DNA from 4 places in the Ancylobacter sp. IITR112 genome. Region 1 is predicted to be linked to each of the others. Evidence: riboswitches for the same ligand, from Rfam matches in the RefSeq annotation. Region 1 holds a riboswitch; each other region holds the start of a gene.
What was found. A riboswitch is a leader RNA that binds a small molecule or an ion and turns the genes downstream of it on or off. The one in region 1 is predicted to bind cobalamin.
Positions count from the first base shown of each region.

Region 1 (5,046 bases):
GGTCTCAACTCCTATGGCGACGCCCTCTATTCCGTGACCGAGCGGGCGCGCAAGCAGGGCTGGGACGGGCCGATCATCATCACCGAGCTCGGCGCGCTTGGCCAGTGGCAGGCGGCGCACGCGCCCTGGGGGGCGCCCTTCGAGCCGAGTTCGACCCAGAAAGCGATCCAGCTTCGGCGCTATCTCGCCGCGCTGGAGACGCAGGAAGCTGGCGCCATCCTCTTCCTCTGGGGCCAGAAGCAGGAGGTGACGCCGAGCTGGCACAGCCTGCTGCTGCCCGATGGCGTGTGGCTGGAGGCGGCGGAAGCCATGGCGCAGGCCTGGGGCGGGCAGCCGCCAGGCGGCAACCAGGCCCCGCGCATCGCCGCGCTGCGGGTGGCGGGAGAGCCGAGCGCGCCTTTTGCCGCGTGGCCGGCGAATGAGGAGGGCGCGTTCACGCTCGACGCTGTCGAGCCCGATGGCGACCTGATGGAGGTGCGCTGGTTCGTGATGGCCGAGAGCGAGGAACGCGGCATTGGCGGCGATCGCGAAGCGGTGCCGCCGCTTTTCCCCGAGGCGGTGCGCCAGAGCGGACCGACCGGCGCGCGCGTCGCCGGCCTCCGGCCGGGGCATTACCGCATCTTCGTCGAATTGCGCGACGGCAAGGGCGCCGGCGCCACCGCCAATATGCCGTTCGCGGTGCGCTAGCGCCACTCGCGGGTGTGCGGAGGCGGACGCGAACGGCGCGCCCGCCTGTGGATAGCGCGCTTGCGCGTCGCTGCCGCTTGCAATGCGCGCGCAAACGGGGTAGCAGACGGGCCCTCGCGGTTGGCCAACCACTCTGGTCCGCCCGCCGCGAACAGGCTTCCCCGCCGCAGGGCGGAAAGCCGGGCGCCCGTAGCTCAGCTGGATAGAGCACCAGACTACGAATCTGGGGGTCAGAGGTTCGAATCCTTTCGGGCGCGCCATTCCATCTCATTGAAAACGCTGAGATTTTAGAATCTGCCGGGTGCTGTCGACCGGCTTAATTTTTGAAGTTACGCCGGTTTTGGATGGGCGGACACTGCTTCGCGCCCAGTCGCATCTCGGCGTGTTTGCGGCGGACAACCCACTACGGAACTAAGGTTGACCAGTTCGCCCCTCACTGCGACGTCAGGATTATTGCGTTGACCTAGGGCACCGGAGCCCGGATGGCTGCGCTGTTCTCCACATCGATCGAGTTGCGCCACCTGGCCTGCTGCCGGCTTCATGAAACACCCACTCTCGGTGTCCACGAAACCGGCAGCAGGCCAGTCGCGCGAATTGCCGCTTTGACGCGCAGGATAAGGTGCCTGCTTGTCGGTCTTGGGATGGAGGGCAGACAGGCGGTTTAAGAGATGGAATCGTCCGCTTTGCGCCGCCATGTCGGTCATTGCCGTGGTGACGGGCCGTCCCCAGAAGCGGATATCAGCGAAGCACGCTAGTTCGGCACTTTTTACCGTCAGCGAGTGCGTCCGTGTCAGCGCCAGGAACGAAACTAAGGCGGTTGAGCGATAGCAGACATGGAGAGGATCAGTTGACCGACGTTATGTCGACATAAAGATGTCTTTATATCTTATTTGACAATCCCGAAGGCCCGGGTCATTGTCCTGCCGTCAAGGTTCTGCGGCGCCGCGTGCGTCGCAGCTAAGAGGGAAGCCGGTGAGTCTCTCGGGACAATGCCGGCGCTGCCCCCGCAACTGTAAGCGGCGAGCCTGTCGTCCATTCCGTGTCACTGGAGCGCAAGTTCCGGGAAGGCCGGGCGAGAGGCGGTGACCCGCGAGCCAGGAGACCTGCCCTGACAACATAATCGTCCCTGGGCGGGGTGTCCGGTGGTGCGTTCGCGCGTCCGCCGGTGTGTTGCGCCGGTGGTTGCGTCGTCGCGTCCGCTCGGCCTTTGCCCCCAATCCTGATTGGGGTTAGCCGAATGAACTTCCCTTATTCCGCCGGCACGGTGCCGGTTTCCACCCTCGGTACGCCGCGCATCGGTCCGCGCCGCGAACTCAAGGCCGCCCTTGAATCATACTGGTCCGGCAAGAGCGACGCGCCGGCACTGCTGGAGGCCGCCGCGCGCCTGCGCGCCGCCAATTGGGCGCGGCAGAAGGCGCTGGGCGTCACCAACATCCCCTCCAACGATTTCTCGCTCTACGACCATGTGCTCGACACGGCGGTGATGGTGGGAGCGATCCCGCCCGCCTATGGCTGGACCGGCGGTCCGGTGCCGCTCGACACCTATTTCGCCATGGCGCGCGGCAGCCAGAGCGGGGAGGCAGCGTGCGCGCATGGTCACGCGGACCAGCAGAGTCACGGCGTTCCGGCGCTGGAGATGACCAAATGGTTCGACACCAACTATCACTACATGGTGCCGGAATTTTCTCGCGGGCAGCGCTTCTCGCTCACCTCCGCCAAGCCGGTCGACGAGTATCGCGAAGCCAAGGCGCTGGGCTATGAGACACGGCCGGTGCTGCTGGGGCCCGTCAGCTTCCTCACGCTCGGCAAGGCGAAGGAAGACGGGCTTGAACCGCTCAGCCTGCTTGGCGAATTGCTGCCGGTCTATGTCGAGGTGCTGCGCCGGCTCTCCGCCTCGGGAGCGGACTGGGTGCAGATCGACGAGCCCTGCCTCGTCACAGATCTTGATGACGCCGCCCGCGCCGCGCTGCGCGAGGCCTATGGCTTCTTTGCCCATGCGCTGCCCCGGCTGAAGATCATGCTGACCCCCTATTTCGGCCGGCTCGGCGACAATCTCGACACAGCGCTTTCCCTGCCGGTCGCCGGGCTGCATCTCGATCTGGTGCGCGGCGCCGGGCAACTGCGCGAGGTGGCGGACAGGGCGCGCGCGGGCCTCGTGCTGTCGCTCGGTGTCATTGACGGGCGCAATGTCTGGCGCGCCAATCTTCCGAAGCTGCTCGACACGCTTGAACCCTTCGTGCGCAAGCGCGGCACCGATCATGTCGAGATCGCCCCGTCCTGCTCGCTGCTGCATGTGCCGATCGACCTCGAACAGGAAACCGGCCTCGATCCCGATGTGAAGAGCTGGCTCGCCTTCGCCGTGCAGAAGATGGACGAACTCGTCACGCTCGGCACCGCGCTCGCCGGCGGGCGCGAGGTGGTGCTCGGCAAGCTCGCCGCCTCGGCCAGGGCCGCCGAGGCCCGCGCAACATCCGCCAAGGTGCACGATGCCGCCGTCGCCGCGCGCCTGTCGGCTATCACGCCGGCGGATACGCGCCGCGCCAGCCCGTTCGCCCACCGCGCCGAACAGCAGCGTGCGCGCCTTGGTCTGCCGCTCTACCCGACCACCACCATCGGCTCCTTCCCGCAGACGCCGGAAGTGCGCAAGGCACGTGCCGCCCACGGCAAGGGTGAACTGACGGACATCGCCTACGAGGCGTTTCTGAAGGAGGAGACCGCCCGCACCATTCGCTGGCAGGAGGAGATCGGGCTCGATGTGCTCGTGCATGGCGAGTTCGAGCGCAACGACATGGTGCAGTATTTCGGCGAGCAGCTTTCCGGCTTCGCCTTCACCCGGCATGGCTGGGTACAGAGCTATGGCTCGCGCTATGTCCGCCCGCCGATCCTGTTCGGCGATGTCTCGCGGCCCGCGCCGATGACGGTCGACTGGTGGCGCTTTGCGCAAGGGTGCACCGATCGGCCGTTGAAGGGCATGCTGACCGGCCCGGTGACGATCCTCAACTGGTCTTTCGTCCGCGATGATGTGCCCCGAAGCTTGGCCTGCCGACAGATCGCGCTCGCCATACGCGACGAGGTGGTCGACCTGGAAGCCGCCGGCGCGGCGATGATCCAGATCGACGAGGCGGCGATCCGCGAGGGCCTGCCGCTGCGCCGCGCCGAGTGGGACGCCTATCTCGACTGGGCGGTGGAGAGCTTCCGCCTCTGTGCCTCCGGCGTGCGGGACGAGACGCAGATCCACACCCATATGTGCTATTCGGAGTTCAACGACATCATCGCCTCCATCGCAGCCATGGATGCCGATGTGATCTCCATCGAGACCTCACGCTCGAAGATGGAACTGCTCGACGCCTTCGTCGACTATCGCTACCCCAATGAGATCGGGCCGGGGGTCTACGACATCCACTCGCCGCGCGTGCCGCCGGTCGAGGAGATGGTCGAACTGCTGGTGAAGGCGAGGGAGCGCCTTGCCGCCGAGCAGATATGGGTCAATCCCGATTGCGGGCTCAAGACCCGCAAATGGGACGAGGTGCGCCCGGCGCTCATCAACATGGTGGCAGCGGCGCATCGCCTGCGCAGCGATCTCGCCCAGGCGGCCGAATGAGCGGGGCATACAGCCCGGAAGTGACGCGTCTCATCGACATCGTCTTCCCGGGCGCCACCAACCATCACGGCACCCTCTTCGGGGGTGCCGGCCTCGCTCTCATGGACCGGGTCGCCTTCATCGCGGCGGCCCGGTACGCACGAGCCGACTTCGTCACGGCGTCCTGCGAGCGGATCGACTTCGCGGCACCCGCACAGCTTGGCGACATCGTCGAACTGACCGGACGGGTCATCCGCGTCGGCCGCCGTTCGCTCGGTGTCGAGGTCGATATGGTGGCCGAAGCACCGCTCGCCGGCGCGCGGCGACGTTGCACGGTGGGGGTGTTCAACATGGTGGCGGCCGAGATGCCCGCGACCATGCCGCCGGTGTCTGAAGCGGTGGAAGACAGCCCGGAGGTTCTCCGCATGGCCGATCTCGTCATGCCGGGCGAGACCAGCCATTACGGCAGCCTCTATGGCGGCAGCGCGCTGGCCTTCATGGCCAAGGCGGCGTTTGTGGTGGCGACGCGGCATTCGCGCCGCGCCGTGGTCATGGCCGCGGCTCCGGCGGTCGAGTTTGCCCGCGAGATCAGGCCCGGTGCGATCATCGAGGTGGAGGCGCGGCTGGCACGCGGAGGGCGCAGCTCAATGACCGTCGAGACCAAGCTCTGGGCGGAAGACCTCGGCATCGGCGAGCGCCACCCCTGCGGCACCGGCAGCTTTGTTATGGTGGCGGTCGATGAGGCGCACCGGCCGGTCGCACTGGCCCCGTGACCTTGT
Region 1 covers NZ_JBGCUS010000001.1:169,949-174,994, forward strand. Annotated here, with positions in the region: gene AAC979_RS00755 (glycosyl hydrolase) at 1-687, shown strand, start outside; tRNA gene AAC979_RS00760 (tRNA-Arg) at 871-947, shown strand; cobalamin riboswitch at 1,600-1,813, shown strand; gene metE (5-methyltetrahydropteroyltriglutamate--homocysteine S-methyltransferase) at 1,925-4,288, shown strand; gene AAC979_RS00770 (acyl-CoA thioesterase) at 4,285-5,040, shown strand.

Region 2 (5,046 bases), 3.4 Mb from region 1:
CACCGATTTCATCCAGCGTCATATTTTCCCCGGCGGCATGCTGCCGACCAAGACGCATATTGCCGAACACGCCGAACGCGCCGGGCTGGAACTGGCGGAAACCCAGTGCTTCGGCCTCGGCTATGCCGACACCCTGGCCGAATGGCGCGCCCGCTTCCACGATGCCTGGCCGCGCATCGCGCCGATGGGCTTCGACGACGGCTTCCGGCGGCTGTGGGACTATTATCTCGCCTATTGCGAAGGCGGCTTCCGCGCCGGCGCCATTGATGTCGGGCTTTACCGGCTGAAGGGCTGAGCGCGCGGCGGCACGCCTCGCGTGAGCCTGATCGGACCGGGTTGAATCGGCCGGATCGGTAAATCAGTCGCCAAATCGGTGAAGAATCACGCCCCGCGCAGGCCGCGGCGTTCAGCCCCGGGCATCTTCGTCCGCGCGGGCACACGCACCGGCGTGGGAGTCAGCGTAGGCGCACGCCGCCGCTTGCCGCCCGGCCCGGCCTTCTCCTCATCTTCCCCCATCAGCATGATGGCGAAACCCATCTGCACACTGCCGAAGGTGATGCCGACGGCGAAGGTGAGGATGACAAGGGCGATGACGCCGGAAGCGGACTGGCCGACCAGCGTGCCGAGCCGCCCGACATCGAGCAGCACCAGCGTGCCGACGAACAGCGCGCCGAGGCCGACGCCGATCAGTGCGTGACGAAGCAGAAACCGCACGAGATGGGGCATGGGTGATCGCCTTTCCGCCGCGTCGCGGCCGCGTGGCGAGGGCGGCGCCCCGGCCGCGCACGGGCCAGCAGTATAGAGCGCCCGTCCTCAGGTGAAAACATCCATAAAGCCGATGCCGGCACGGTGTCTGCGCCGTGCGGCGCGCGCTGCCGGCGGCGGACCGCGAACGCGGCCGGCGACCTTGCCGCTGCGCTCGCCATCGCGTCTGGCGCGGCCGGCAGGCGGCAGGCGGCAGGCGGCAGGCGGCAGGCGGCAGGCGGCGGTAGGCTGGGACATCCTGTCCACTGTCGGGCGCCGTGCCGCCCGGTACAGTGATGCGGGCTCAGGAACTCCGTCTGCATGGCACGGCCTTTCTCCCGCTTCCACCGTTCGATCGCCGGCAGGGCCGCACCTTACTCGGCCATCCGTGCCCGGGGGCTGTGGCTGCGTCTTCTCTGTGCCCTGCTGCTGGTACTGGCGCTTTCGGTGCCGCGCCCGCCAGTGGTCGCCGCCGCCGAGGCGGGAATCGACCTGTCCCAGTACACCCTGCCCGACGGGACGCTTCCCGACCTCTGCCTCAGCCCAACGGATGCGGACGGCGCGTCGCACGCACCCGCGCATCATCCCGGATGCGATGCTTGCCGCCTGCAGGGCGCCCCGGCGGTGCCCGGCCCGGCGGCGGAGCTCTTCGCCCGCGCCGAATACCGTAGGGTGATGCAGTCTCCGGTGCCGGAGGATTCCGAGGCTGGTCCGGTCCCGCTCTACCGCATCTCGTCACGGGCGCCGCCCGCACTCCGCCCCGCCCTCTTCGCGGCAGGCGGGCGCCTGCCTTGGCTGTGACGCTGCCGGAGCGGCCCGCCTGAGGGCGTCCGGCGCTTGCCGGATCATGCCCCATGTTTCTTACTTCCTCGCTCGCATCCCCGCCCTTTCCGGTGTGCGGGGCGGTTCCGCTCCCGGCGGCCGTCCGGGTCGCGCCGCCCGGCCGCCCGCGCCGCGCTTTCCCGCCGCTCAGAGTGGCGCCGGGAGTGACGGCGGTGCTGCCTGACACGGGGCCCGGCGCGGCGCCGCTCGCCCGTGTGCTGTTGGGCTGTGTGGCCCTTACCCGCCATCTCGATGCCGAGCGCCGGCAGATTCTCGATATTGTCGGGCCGGGCGGGCTGCTCGACCTCGCCGTGCTCGCCCGGCTGGGCGCCGCGGCGGTGGCGCTGACGCCGACGCAGCTTGAGCCGGTGGACTTGGCTCCCGAGGCCCGCCACGCCCTGATGGCGGCCAATCAGGAGATGCTGCTGCTGCGGGCGCTCGGCCACGTCGCCCGGCTCGGCCGGCAGAGCGCGGGCGAGCGTGTGGCGGGCGCGCTGCTCGATCTCTCGGCCCAGTTCGCCGAGGCGGGCGCGACGGTGGCCGGCGCTGGCTTTCCGCTGCATCTGAGCCGCGCGGATCTCGCCGACTGGCTCGGCCTGACGCTGGAGACGGTGAGCCGCTGCATGAGCCGCCTGCGCGAAGAGGGGCTGATCGCCTTCGGCCGGGAGGGTCGGCTGATGCTGACGGATGCCGACGGCCTCGCGCGTATCGCGGCGGGTGAGCGCAAGGTCGAGGCGCTGTATGCCGCCAAGGGTGCGAAGGGTGCGAAGGGCGCGAGAAGCGCCAACGGTGCGAAGCGTGCGAAGGATATGAAGCTGGCCCGCGCCGTGTCGTCCTCGCCGCCGGCCGCGGGCGGAGCCGCTTGCGCGCCGTGAATGCAGGCTGTTCTATGCGCCTGTCGATGCACCCATCGATTCTGCATGGTGTCCGTGCGGCGACGCCGCATGGATGAAACGGGAACGGGGAAGGACGTGGAGCCGCGAGGTTCCGCGCCGAAGCCCCGACCGCCCCCGCGACTGTGAGCGGCGAGCGGCCTTCCATCGAGCCACTGGAACGCGCCTTCGGGCGGTCCGGGAAGGCGGAAGGCATGCCGTGACCCGCGAGTCAGGAGACCGGCCATGCGGATGAACCCCATGCGCGCCGTCGGGTGAGACGGCACAGGAGACCATCATGCATATCGAACCCGGCCTTGTGGCCGAAGGAAAGATCTGGCTCAGCTATGTCACGGCGGCCGGCGCGGGCGCCTATACGCTGAAGCTCGCCGCCGACGCGGTGGCCGAGCGCGGCGTCGTCTCGCTGGCGCTGCGCAGCCTCGCCACGACGGCGCTCGTCTTCGGTTTCTTCGAGATTCTGCCGCACCATCCGGTCGGCGTGTCGGAGGTGCATCTCATCCTCGGCTCGACGCTGTTCCTCATTTTCGGCGTCGCGCCGGCGGCGATCGGGCTGGCGGCGGGGCTCGCCATTCAGGGTCTGTTCTTCGCGCCCTTCGACCTGCCGCAATACGGCATGAACGTCACCACGCTGCTGGTCCCACTGTTCGCACTGGCCTCACTGTCCACCCGACTGATCTCACCGAACACGCCCTATGTGGAGCTGAAGTACCGGCAGGCGCTGGCGCTTTCCACCGCCTATCAGGCCGGAATCGTGGCCTGGGTGGCGTTCTGGGCCTTCTACGGCCACGGTTTCACTGTCGAAAACGCCTCGTCGATCCTCTCCTTCGGCGCGGCCTATATGCTTGTTATCATTGTCGAACCTCTGGTCGACCTTGCGGTGCTGGCCGCCGCCAAGGCGCTGAGCGGCTTGCGCGGCACGCCGCTGTTCGAGCGGCGCCTCTACGATGTGGCGTGAGCCGTGCCGGGCGCGCCGCGTCCGGTAGCGCCGAACGGCTGGATATCATCCGCGACCTCAACGGGCCTGACGCGCGGACCCTTGGACAAAATGTCCAAGGGTCTGTCGTAGGTTAGCTCTGTCAGAGCGTCCGGCGGCCTGCCATGATTCCCTAGGGGAATCGGTGAGATGGCTGGCACTTCACGACGCTTTGGGCTCGGCGTTGGCGCGATGGCGCTGGCGCTTGCCTATGTGCTTGTCGCGCAGATGGCGCTCTCCGGTGTTTTCGCCGGGCGCATATGGGCCAATCCGGCCGCCGCCGCGACCCTTGCCCTCTGCGTCGATGCCTCCGCACCGATCGGTCACGAAAACACGGGCCATCACCCGCCCCACTGTCCATTCTGCACAGCGCCGGATCGTTTCATAATACCCGAAGCGCCGGCGGATGCGGCGCCTGCCCATCTCGCTGTCGTGTCCCACTGGGCACCGGCAACCGTCTGCCCGTCGCTCGCCGCGCTCTTTCGTTGCGCCCATCCTCCGCGCGGACCACCTGGCGCACCCTTCCTCGTCTGATGCAGCCGCGCGGCCTCCCCGGGGCACGCCGATCTTCCCATGTGGCCGCCCGCCGCCGCGCCGATATGCGCGCCGGGCCGCAGACCGATGGAAATGCCATGCCTTCCTTTGCTCTCCTGCTCCGCACCGCTCGGGGCCGCCTTTCCTGCAGGCCGCGCTTATGCCGCTCGACGGCACTTGCCCTGCTGTGGTTACCCGGCGTCCTTGCCGACGCCAGCGCTCAAACCGGCCGGCCGGATGCCAGCGTTGTTGAACAACTGCCCACGGTCATGGTCGTTCGGCCCGCCGGCACGGCCGACTCGGAGGCGCCGCCGGACCTCACCTATGACGGCTTCGTCCCCGCCGACACCGGCACCATTTCGACCTTCCAAGCCAGCAACGCGACACTGTGGACCACCGATTCCGGTTCGCTGATCGACCGCGTGCCGGGGGGCGCATCCTGGGGCGCGGGCGGGGTGTCGAGCCTGCCGGCGGTCAACGGCATGAGCGCCGACCAGGTTCAGGTATCCATTGACGGCATGCTGTTCGGCCCGGCCTGCCCGAACATGATGAATCCGCCAATGTCCTATGTGAACCCGGCCATGATCTCCCAGGTGGCGGTCTATTCCGGCACCGCGCCCGTGAGCCTCGGCGGTGACTATACGGGTGCGCGCATCGACGTGACCGTCGCGCCTCCGGCCTTCACCGACAGCGAGGAAATTGTCTTCTCCGGCAGCGTGTCCGGCTATTACCGCAGCAACGGCAATGTCGTCGGGGTTGATGTTAAGCTCAATGCGGCCAATGAGGTTGGCAGCGTCAATTACACTGGCGGCTGGGTGCAGGCGGACGATTACACATCTGGCAACGGCACGACAATCAAGTCGACAATGTACGAAACTCAGAATCATGCCCTGAGTCTGTCGCGCAAGCTTGACGATGGCCTGGTAACCTTACAGGTCGGCGGCCAGTTCATTCCGTACCAAGGCTATGTCAACCAGTATATGGACATGGTCGACAATAAGAGCTTCTTCGTCAACGGCGCGCTCGAGAAGCAGTTCGACTGGGGTCAACTGGAGGCGAACGCCTTCTATAACCATGTGC
Region 2 covers NZ_JBGCUS010000001.1:3,614,785-3,619,830, reverse strand. Annotated here, with positions in the region: gene AAC979_RS17220 (class I SAM-dependent methyltransferase) at 1-295, shown strand, start outside; gene AAC979_RS17215 (hypothetical protein) at 382-726, opposite strand; gene AAC979_RS17210 (hypothetical protein) at 1,066-1,545, shown strand; gene AAC979_RS17205 (Crp/Fnr family transcriptional regulator) at 1,740-2,441, shown strand; cobalamin riboswitch at 2,471-2,702, shown strand; gene AAC979_RS17200 (energy-coupling factor ABC transporter permease) at 2,737-3,414, shown strand; gene AAC979_RS17195 (hypothetical protein) at 3,595-3,774, opposite strand; gene AAC979_RS17190 (TonB-dependent receptor) at 4,236-5,046, shown strand, end outside.
Region 2: another riboswitch for cobalamin. It lies ahead of AAC979_RS17200 (energy-coupling factor ABC transporter permease); the one in region 1 lies ahead of metE (5-methyltetrahydropteroyltriglutamate--homocysteine S-methyltransferase).

Region 3 (5,046 bases), 2.3 Mb from region 1:
GTTCAGGGTGGAGGCGTCGGCGAGGCGCGGGTCGTCGCGGTCCTCGCCCGGCAGCACCGCGAGCGCAAAGCCGCGTGCCCGCGCCTCGGCGGCCAGCCGGTCGACGCCGTAGCGCCACCAGTCGAGCCCGCCGAGCAGCCGCACCACCACGATGCGGGCGCGGCTCCCCACCTTGTCGATCCACAGATCAACCGACATCGGGTGGCGCAGATCGCGCAGATTGGCGAGGCGCAGGCTCGGCAGATTGTCCCCCCGCTCCTGCGCCTGCGCCATGGCGGCGGCGAGCGCGCCGAGGTCGCTGTCGGCGAAGGAGACCACCACCATCTCGCCCGGCGTCTGGCCGAGATCGACCGGCTCGACGAGATCGTCGAGGCTGGAAGAACTGGTGGCGAGAATGTGCATGGGGAGGCGGGTCTCCTGAAATCGTCATCCCGGCCGACGCGCAGCGCCAGGCCGGGATCGGTTGCCGTTCAGTCCGGCCGGCGATCCCGGATCGGCCTCACGGCCGTCCGGGATGACGGAAGCGTCACGCCGCCACGCTCTCCCCGGCGAGGATCGCCTCCACCTTGGCGCGGTCCAGCCCCTTCAGCCCGATGGCGACGAGGCGCCCGGTGCGCTCCGCTTCGCCCCACGGCCGGTCGAAATGATGCGCCACGCGCGGGCCCACCGCCTGCACCAGCAGCCGCATCTTCTTTCCGGCGACGGGCAGGAACCCCTTCACCCGCAGCACGTCGGCCTCTTCCGCCGCGCGCGCCACCCGCGCCGCGAATTCGGCCGGGTCGGCGATCTCGGGCACCGCGACGACGAAGCTGTCGAAATCGTCATGGTCGTGGTCGAGCTCGTCATCGTGATGCGTCTTGCGGTTCTCGATGTCGTTCTCGGTGCCGACGCCGAGACCCATCAGGATGGCCGGGTCGATCCGCCCCTCGGTCACGCTCACCACCCGCACGCCCCTGGGCAGTTCGGCGTCGAGCGCGGCGCGGGCCTTGGCCTGCCCTTCGGAATCGATCAGGTCGGCCTTGGTGAGGATGACGAGATCGGCGCAGGCGATCTGGTCGTCGAACACTTCCTCGATCGGGTCGTCATGGTCGAGGCTGTCATCGGCGGCGCGCTGGGCGGCGAGCGCGTCATGATCGTGCGCGACGCGGCCGGAGGCTAGCGCCTCGCCATCCACCACCGCCACCACGCCGTCGACCGTCACCCGGCTCTTGATCGCCGGCCAGTGGAAGGCCTGCACCAGCGGCTTGGGCAGAGCGAGACCGGAGGTCTCGATCAGGATGTGGTCGACCTTCGGCTCGCGCGCGAGAATGGCGTCGAGCGCCGGCACGAAATCATCCGCCACGGTGCAGCAGATGCAGCCATTGGCGAGTTCGACGATGTTCTCTTCCGGGCAGGTCTCGATGCCGCAGCCCTTCAGGATCTCGCCGTCGATACCGACATCGCCGAATTCGTTGACGATCACCGCCAGCCTCTTGCCGCGCGCATGCTCCAGCACATGGCGGATCAGCGTCGTTTTCCCCGAGCCGAGAAAACCGGTGACGATGGTGCAGGGCACGCGGTCGAGCGCGGCGGGGCGGGAATCGGGGGCGGACATCAGCATCTCCACGGGCAACGGATTCGCGGGATGCGTCGGTCGCGGGGGAATCCCCGCGCGAAGCCGCGCCGTGGCGCGTCTCTGCCTGTCTGCCGGGCACCCCGCCGGCACGCACGACCGGACCGCCGGCAGGTCTCCTGGCTCGCGGGTCGCCGCCTCGTCGCCGCCTTCCCGGAGACATTCTCCAGTGGCTTCCGGCTGAGGCTCGCCGCTTACAGTTGCGGGGGCAGCCGCGGAATGGGGGCCCGAGAGCCCCGCACCGCATTCCCTCTTCGTCCCTCCCTCGCGGGAGAAAACCGTCGGTCGCGGCCACTAAAGGAGGCTTGGCCGGCAAAGTCAAACCGCACGCCCCGGCCCCGGCGGTTGCCCGCCCCCGCGCCGCCGCTATAGTCCGCCGCTCGCCCGCCGCCGCCTCTCGGAGCCCCATTGGGAACCATGACGATGCCGCCCCGCTTTGCCCCGGTCTGCCCGCCATGGCGCTGACGCTCGTTCTCGGCGGCGCGCGTTCGGGCAAGAGCGCCTATGCCGAAGGCCTCGTCACCGCCCTGCCCCCGCCCTGGTGCTACCTCGCCACCGCGCGGGCCTGGGACGACGAAATGCGTGAGCGCATCGGCGAGCACCGCGCCCGCCGCGCGGCAGGCTGGGAGACGCGGGACGCCCCGCACGACCTCGCCGCCGCGCTCAGGGCGCTGCCGCCCGGCCGGCCGGTGCTGGTGGATTGCCTCACGCTCTGGCTGTCCAACCGCCTGCTGGCGGAGGCCGATCTTGCCACCGAATGCGCCGCTCTGGTCGAGGCGCTCGTCGCCCATGACGGGCCGGTGGTCGCGGTCTCCAACGAGGTCGGCCTCTCCATCGTCCCGGATAATGCGCTGGCCCGCCGGTTCCGCGACGCGCAGGGACGGCTCAACCAGATGGTCGCCGCCCGCGCCGCGCGCGTGGTCTTCACCGTCGCCGGCCTGCCGCTCTACGTGAAAGGAAGCGCCGAATGAGCGATATTTCCCCCGAGGACGCCGCCCGCCACCGCGCCAAGATGGAGAAGCGCAAGGCGGTGCAGGACGCGGAAGTGGCGGAAAAGACCGTCGAAAAGGGCCTTCTGCTGGTCCACACCGGCCCCGGCAAGGGCAAGTCCACCGCCGCCTTCGGCCTCGCTCTGCGCACGCTCGGCCAACCGGACGGGGCCAGGGTCGGCGTCGTCCAGTTCATCAAGGGCGCGTGGGACTCGGCCGAGCGCACGGCGCTGGAAAGCTTCGGCGCGCGGGTGGAATGGCATTCCATGGGCGAGGGCTTCACCTGGGAGACGCAGGACCTCGCCCGCGACATCGCTTCCGCCCGCCGCGCCTGGGACAAGGCGCGGGAGATGATGGACGACCCCGCCTTCGGGCTGGTCATTCTGGACGAACTCAACATCGCCCTGCGCTACGATTATCTCCCGCTCACCGAGGTGGTGGCGGCGCTCAGCGCCCGCCGCGAGGGGCTGCACGTCGTCGTCACCGGCCGCAATGCCAAGGCGGAGCTGATCGAGGCCGCCGACCTCGTCACCGAGATGGGGCTCGTGAAGCACCATTTCAAAGCCGGGGTGAAGGCGCAGAAGGGCATCGAGTTCTGATGCGCGGCCGGTCGAAATCGGCACGCGGGCCGTGGCGGCGATCTCGCAATTGCGCAGCGTCATTCCTATGTGAGAGAGGACGCCGGCTGTTGCGGCGTGGTTCTTTCATGGAGAAACGCTTCGATGCGTTCCACCCCCATCGCCTATCTGTTCTGGTGCTTCGGCCTGATCGGCGTGTGCGGCATCCAGCGCTTCTATACCGGCCGCTACTGGACCGGCGCCCTGTGGCTATTGACGGTCGGCCTGCTCGGCATCGGGCAGATCATCGACCTGTTCCTCATCCCCGGCATGGTGCGGGAAGCCAATCTGGAACGCCGCGTCGACTATCTCGAAGCACGGCGCGGCTGATCTCCCGCCGCGATGAACCGTCCTGTGCGGGCCTTTCTGCCCTCTCCCCGTCGGGGAGAGGTGGCGCGCGCAGCGGGTCGGTGAGGGGGCTCCCGGCTCACCGGCTGAAGGACCCCTCACCCCATCCCTCTCCCCGATGGGGAGAGGGGGCATGAGCCCTCCCCTTCATAAGCCCCTCGCCCTCATGTTCCAGGGCACCGGCTCGGATGTCGGCAAGTCGCTGATCGTCGCCGGCCTCGCCCGCGCCTTCACCCGGCGCGGGCTCATCGTGCGCCCGTTCAAGCCGCAGAACATGTCGAACAATGCCGCCGTCACGCCCGATGGCGGCGAAATCGGCCGCGCGCAGGCGCTGCAGGCCCGCGCCGCCGGCGTCGCCCCTTCCGTCCACATGAACCCGGTGCTGCTGAAACCGCAGAGCGAGATCGGCGCGCAGGTCATCGTGCAGGGTCGCGCGCGGGGCACGGCGAAAGCGGCGGATTATCAGAAGCTCAAGCCCGCGCTCATGTCCGCTGTACTGGACAGCTATGAGCGGCTGCGAGCCGAGGCCGACCTCGTGCTGGTTGAAGGCGCCGGCTCGGCGTCGGAGATCAATCTGCGCGCCAACGACATCGCCAATATGGGGTTTGCCCGCGCCGCTGACGTGCCCGTGGTGCTGATCGGCGACATCGACCGCGGCGGCGTCATCGCCAGCCTCGTCGGCACGCGCGCCGTGCTGCCGGAGGATGACGCGGCGATGATCCGCGGCTTTCTCGTCAACCGCTTTCGCGGCGACCCCGCCCTGTTCGCCGCCGGCATGGAGGCGATCGCGTCCCGCACCGGCTGGGAAGCGCTCGGCCTCATCCCGTTCTTCCCGGACGCCCGCCGCCTGCCGGCGGAGGACGCGCTGGCGCTCGACGCCGCCACGTTGCCCAAGCCGGGGGCGCGGGTGAAGATCGCCGTGCCGCTGCTGCCGCGCATCGCCAATTTTGACGATCTCGACCCGCTGGAGGCCGAACCGGGCGTGGAGGTGATCCGCGTGCGCCCCGGCACGCCGCTGCCCGCCGATGCCGCACTCGTCCTGCTGCCCGGCTCGAAATCCACCATGGCCGACCTCGCCGATTTCCGCCGCGAGGGCTGGGACATCGACCTTCTCGCCCATGTGCGGCGCGGCGGGCGGGTGCTCGGCCTGTGCGGCGGCTACCAGATGCTGGGGCGCTTGCTCGCCGACCCCGACGGCGTGGAAGGCCCGCCCGGCACGCTGCCCGGCCTCGGCCTGCTAGAGGTCGACACGGTGCTGTCAGGGCATAAGCGGCTGGTCGCCGTCACCGGCACCGCCGGCGGGGCGCCGTTTTCCGGCTATGAGATGCATATGGGCGTCACCGACGGCCCCGGCCGCGCCCGGCCCTTTGCTCACATCGACGGCGCCGGGCCGGAAGGCGCGGTGTCCCCGGACGGGCGCGTCACCGGCACCTATGCCCATGGCCTGTTCACGGATGACCGCCAGCGCGCCCATTGGCTC
Region 3 covers NZ_JBGCUS010000001.1:2,517,753-2,522,798, forward strand. Annotated here, with positions in the region: gene cobN (cobaltochelatase subunit CobN) at 1-402, opposite strand, end outside; gene cobW (cobalamin biosynthesis protein CobW) at 527-1,594, opposite strand; cobalamin riboswitch at 1,704-1,910, opposite strand; gene cobU (bifunctional adenosylcobinamide kinase/adenosylcobinamide-phosphate guanylyltransferase) at 2,068-2,583, shown strand; gene cobO (cob(I)yrinic acid a,c-diamide adenosyltransferase) at 2,580-3,200, shown strand; gene AAC979_RS12090 (NINE protein) at 3,324-3,548, shown strand; gene AAC979_RS12095 (cobyric acid synthase) at 3,733-5,046, shown strand, end outside.
Region 3: another riboswitch for cobalamin. It lies ahead of cobW (cobalamin biosynthesis protein CobW); the one in region 1 lies ahead of metE (5-methyltetrahydropteroyltriglutamate--homocysteine S-methyltransferase).

Region 4 (5,046 bases), 1.8 Mb from region 1:
GTCCAGCGTCACCACGCCGCTCGCCACGTTTCGCAGCCGGCAAAGCAGGCGCAGCAGGCTCGACTTGCCCGAGCCATTGGGGCCGATGAGACCGAGCACCCGGTTGGGCTCGACCTCCAGCGTCACGCCGTCGACAATGAGCTTGCCGCCGGCACCCCAGCGCACATCATGGGTAGCGAGCGTCATGCCGGCCGCCGCGCGCGATAGAGGATAAGGGCGAAGGCCGGCGCGCCCACCAGCGCGGTGACGATGCCAATCGGCAGGATCTGCTGCGGCACCAAGATGCGCGAGAGCACATCGGCGAGGATCATGAACACCGCGCCGATGACGAGGCAGGCCGGCAGCAGCCGGGCATGGCCGGGGCCGACGAGGAAGCGCGCGGCATGCGGAATGACCAGCCCGACAAAGCCGACCGTGCCGACGATCGCCACCATGGTGGCGGTGAGCAGCGCGGTGGTCGCCAGCAGCACCAGCCGCACCCGCGTCACATGGATGCCGAGCGAGGCCGCCGCATCGGCGCCGAAGGCGAAGGCATCCAGCGCCTTGGCGTGGACCATGCACACAAGGAAGCCGAGCAGCGCCACTGGTGCCGCCACCGCGAGGTCGGGCCAGCGCACGCCGCCGAAATTGCCCAGCAGCCAGAACATCACGCCGCGCGCCTGTTCAGCGCTCGCCATGGTGGTGACGATGGTGGCGGTGGCCGCGTTGAACAATTGCGAGCCGGCGACTCCGGCGAGAATCACCCGGTCGCTGGCCCCGCCCGCCCCGGCGGCGAGCAGGCCGACCAGCACCAGCGCCGCCACCGAGCCGAGAAATGCCCCGCCGGAAAGCCCCAGCGTCGCCCCGCCAAAGCCGAGGATCATCACCGCCACCGCGCCCGTCGAGGCGCCGGCGGAAACGCCGAGAATATACGGCTCCGCCAGCGGGTTGCGCAGCAGCGCCTGCAGGATGGCGCCGGAAAGCGCCAACGCGCCACCGCACAAGGCCGCCATCAGCGCCCGGCTCAGCCGGTACTCGAAGATCACCCCCTGCTGGATGGCGCTGACGGGATAACCAAGACCGAACAGCCCGTTGCCGAGCGCGCGGAAGGCGACGCCGAGCGGGATCGGCATCTCGCCCACCGTCACTGCCAGCGCGATGGCGACGACCAGCGCGGCGAGGGAAAGGCCGGCGAGGGCAAGCCGCGCCGGCCAGTTCGGCCCGATGGCGATGTGGCTCAATGGACCAGACCGAAGCCCTGCACCGCCGTGGCGATGGCCTCCAGCCCGTCCACCGTGTCCATGCCCGGCCGCGTGGCGGCGACATCGACGATGACGATGCGCCCGTTCTTCACGGCGGAGAGCTGGCTGGCCACCGGATCGGTCTTGAGGAAGGCGAGCTTGGCGTCGATGTCGTCGGCGGGAAAGCGGCGGCGGTCCATCTTCACCAGAACCAGCACGTCGGGATCGTTGGCGGCGATGGTCTCCCACCCCACCAGCGGCCATTCCTCCTGCGTGGTGATGATGTTGCGGATGCCGAGCTGTTCCATCACATAGGCCGGCACGCCGTTCTTGCCGGCGAGGAAGGCGTCGCCCTTGATCTCCTTGCTGGAGAACCACAGCGCCATCGACACGTCCTTGCCGTTCAGTGTCGCGACGGTGCGGGCGGCTTCCGCCTCGCGCGCCTTCAGGCGGGCGACCAGCGCCTCGGCGCGGTCCGACACGTCGAAGATGGCGCCATATTCAAGGATGTTCCGGTAGAGAAGTTCGGTCGAATACATCTGGGTACGCACCCCGTCGCCGGCGCCGCTATTATCCTTGCCGACGCAGTCGGTGGGCGAGACATAGACCGGCACCTTCACCGCGTCGAAGCGCTCGCGCTTGCCGACGATGCCATTGGGCCCGATGTGCCACTCATACATGGCGACGACGAGGTCCGGCTCCTGCCCGACCACCGCCTCGAAGCTCGGGTCATTGTCGGCGAGCCGCTTCACCCCGGCGTTCACCGTCTCGTAAGGCTTGGCCACGGGGCCGAACCACAGCGCGCTGGCGACCACCCGGTCGCCGAGGCCGAGCGCATAGAGGATTTCCGTCTGCGCCTGGCCGATGCTCACCACCCGCTTGGGCGCGTGGTCGATCACCACCTTGGAACCGCAATTCTCAAGGGTGAGCGGATAGGTCGTGCCGGCGAGGGCCTCGGTCAGGCCCGCGCTCGCGAGCAGGCCAAGCGCCACGGCGAGGCCTTGAGCCGAGCGACGGAGAAGATGAGAGGTCGTGTTGAGCATTGTCACCGCTTCCTGAACAGGAAGACGGGAAGCGTAAAGGAAACCACCCGGGTGGGAGCGAATCGCACTCCCGCGCGGCCGGCAACCTTCGGAGCACCCCGCCCGAAAGATTGTGTGCGATCAGGGCAGGTCTCCTGGCTCGCGGGTCGACGCTGGCTCCGCCCGGCCTTCCCGGCGCGCGGCCGAGGCCGGTGACGCCAGTGGACGATGGGCAGAGGGCTCGCCGCTTACAGTTGCGGGGGCAGCCTCGGCTTCGGCGCGGGGCGCCTCACCGAATTCCCTCTTAGCTTCGGGCAGGGCGCCCGAAGAACCGTGATCGGCGGCGACCGTAACGGCTGGGGCTGCCCCGTCAAGAGCGCCGACCGGCACCAGCCTTTCGCCTTGAATGATACATTGTATCGTTTAGCCGCACAAGAGTGAGGCGGTCGCTCCCCGCCTCTCGCAGGTCGCCCACGTGGTGGCGCAGGGGCGACCGGGCCGGCCGAAACTTGGCCGAGTGGCGATCTTGCCGGGCTCCGAGCGAAACATCATAGTCGATCGTGCAGATTCCCCCGTCGCCGGCAGCGACGGAGGGGAGCCTCCCTTCCAGTTCCAGACGGGCGCGGCGATGGCGCCTCCGTCCTCTCCCCCAGGGGCCCGCCCATGCCGCGCAAGCCGACGAACATCATCTATTCGTCCCAGGAGAAGCCGCCGGCCGGCACCGTGCTCATTCTCGGGGTCCAGCATGCGACGCTGGCCCTGCTGTTCATCGTCTACCCGCTTGTCGCGGCGGCGGAGGCCGGGCTGTCCTTCGACGACACCCAGCTCTTCATCACCAGTTGCATCATCTTCATGGGCATCGCGACGCTACTGGAATGCCTGCCGCGTTACGGCGCGGGCATGCTGCTGGTGCAGATTCCGAACATGGCGCACATGCCGCTGGCGGTGCAGTCGCTTGCCGCCGGCGGGCCGGCGCTTTATGCCGGCATGAGCCTCGTCGCCGCCGTGTCGCAACTGACGCTCTCCCGCTTCATGGGCGCGCTCCGGGCGGTGTTTCCGCCGGAGGTGTGCGGCGTCGCCGTGACCATGCTCGGCGTGGCGCTGGCTGATCCGGCGCTGCGGCGCGTCTTCGGCATTTCAGGCGAGATCACACCGGATCTCGACATGCGCTATGCCATTGTCAGCTCGGTGACGCTGGTCATCATCATCGGCCTCGCCATCTTCTCGCGCGGCATGCTGCGCCTGTTCGCCGTGGCGATCGGCGCGGCGGTGGGCTGGGGGCTGGCGGCCTATCTAGGCGTGGCGCCGGAGCCCAATGCCAGCTTCGCCACCCTGCCCTATATCGACCTGCCGCATCTCGGCCTGCCGGGCCTCAGCTTCTTTTCCTGGGCGCTCATTCCGGCGGCGGTCATCACCGGCGTGCTCTCGGCGGTGGACATGGTCGGCACCGTCGTGTCCATGCAGCGCATGGACGATGCCGACTGGCGCCGCGCCGATCTCGATCAGGCCGGCCGCGCCATTCAGGCGAACTGCATCGGCGATATCGGCACGGCGGTGACCGGCGGCTTCGCCAGCGCCTCCTCCTCGGCCGCCGTCGGCGTCGCCTTCGCCACCGGCACGACGGCGTGGCGGGTCGGCGCCGTCTCCGGCATCCTCATCATCCTTTCCGCCTTCTCGCCCCGCCTCATCGGCGTGCTGACCATCATCCCCTCCCCGGTCATCGGCGCCATTCTCATCTATGCCGCCGCCTTCCTCACCGTGGCGGGCATGGAACTGATCCTGTCGCGCCGGCTGAGCGACCGGCGCATCTTCACCGTGGGCCTCGCCATCCTCACCGGCCTCGCCGTGGCCATCCTTCCCGGCCTCGTCACCCTCACCCCGGAATGGGCGCAGCCCATCGTCGAATCGCCGCTTTCCATCGCCACCGCCGTCGCCATCGTGCTGAACCTGGTGTTCCGCATCGGCATCCGTCAGGAAGCCTCGCGCGAGGTGACGGCGGACGAGAACTCCTTCACCGTCGCCACCGAGTTCCTGGAGCATCAGGGCGATTTGTGGGGCGCGCGCCGCGATGTCATCGCCCTCGCGATCCCCGTCGTGGCGGAAGGTGTGGAAATGCTGCTCGACACCGGGGTCGCCCCCGGCAAGCTGGAGGTCCGGGCACATTTCGACGAGGAGAATTTCGATGTGGCCCTGCTTTATGACGGCGAGCCCATCACCATTCCCGACCACCGCCCCTCGCCGGAAGACCTGCTGGGCGACGCCCATGCGGTGGCCCGCTTCGTCGGTTACATGCTGAGCAAGCGCGCCGACAAGCTGGTGCTCGGCACCGATGGCGCCCGCCAGAAGCTCACCCTGCGCTTCGAGCACTGAGCCCGCCCCGCGCGGCCCTGCGCCGCCGGGCCGTTGCTTGCAAGGGTTTGACTTTGCCGGTACGTCTCGGGTGAAGGGCGGATCGGCGCCCGGCAGCACGACCCCGGTCGCCCCGCCAGGACAAACGCCGCGTCTTCGCCGCCAAGCTGCATTCGGGAGCCGAGCCTTGATACATATCGACCGCATCGTCGAGGGCGCCATCCTCGTCACCGCCGTCAAGGGACGGCTGGACAGCAGTTCCTCGCCCAAGCTGGAGGAGTTCCTCGCCGACGCCCCGGCGGACGGAACGGTGCTGCTCGATTTCGCCGAGCTCACCTATATCAGCTCCGCCGGCCTGCGCGTGGTGCTGAAGGCGACCAAGCTGATCCGCGGCGCCGGCGGCACGCTGGCGGTGTGCGGCCTGATCCCGCAGGTGCATGAGGTGTTCGATGTCA
Region 4 covers NZ_JBGCUS010000001.1:1,954,130-1,959,175, forward strand. Annotated here, with positions in the region: gene AAC979_RS09495 (ABC transporter ATP-binding protein) at 1-186, opposite strand, end outside; gene AAC979_RS09500 (FecCD family ABC transporter permease) at 183-1,220, opposite strand; gene AAC979_RS09505 (ABC transporter substrate-binding protein) at 1,217-2,263, opposite strand; cobalamin riboswitch at 2,370-2,593, opposite strand; gene AAC979_RS09510 (uracil-xanthine permease family protein) at 2,906-4,612, shown strand; gene AAC979_RS09515 (STAS domain-containing protein) at 4,779-5,046, shown strand, end outside.
Region 4: another riboswitch for cobalamin. It lies ahead of AAC979_RS09505 (ABC transporter substrate-binding protein); the one in region 1 lies ahead of metE (5-methyltetrahydropteroyltriglutamate--homocysteine S-methyltransferase).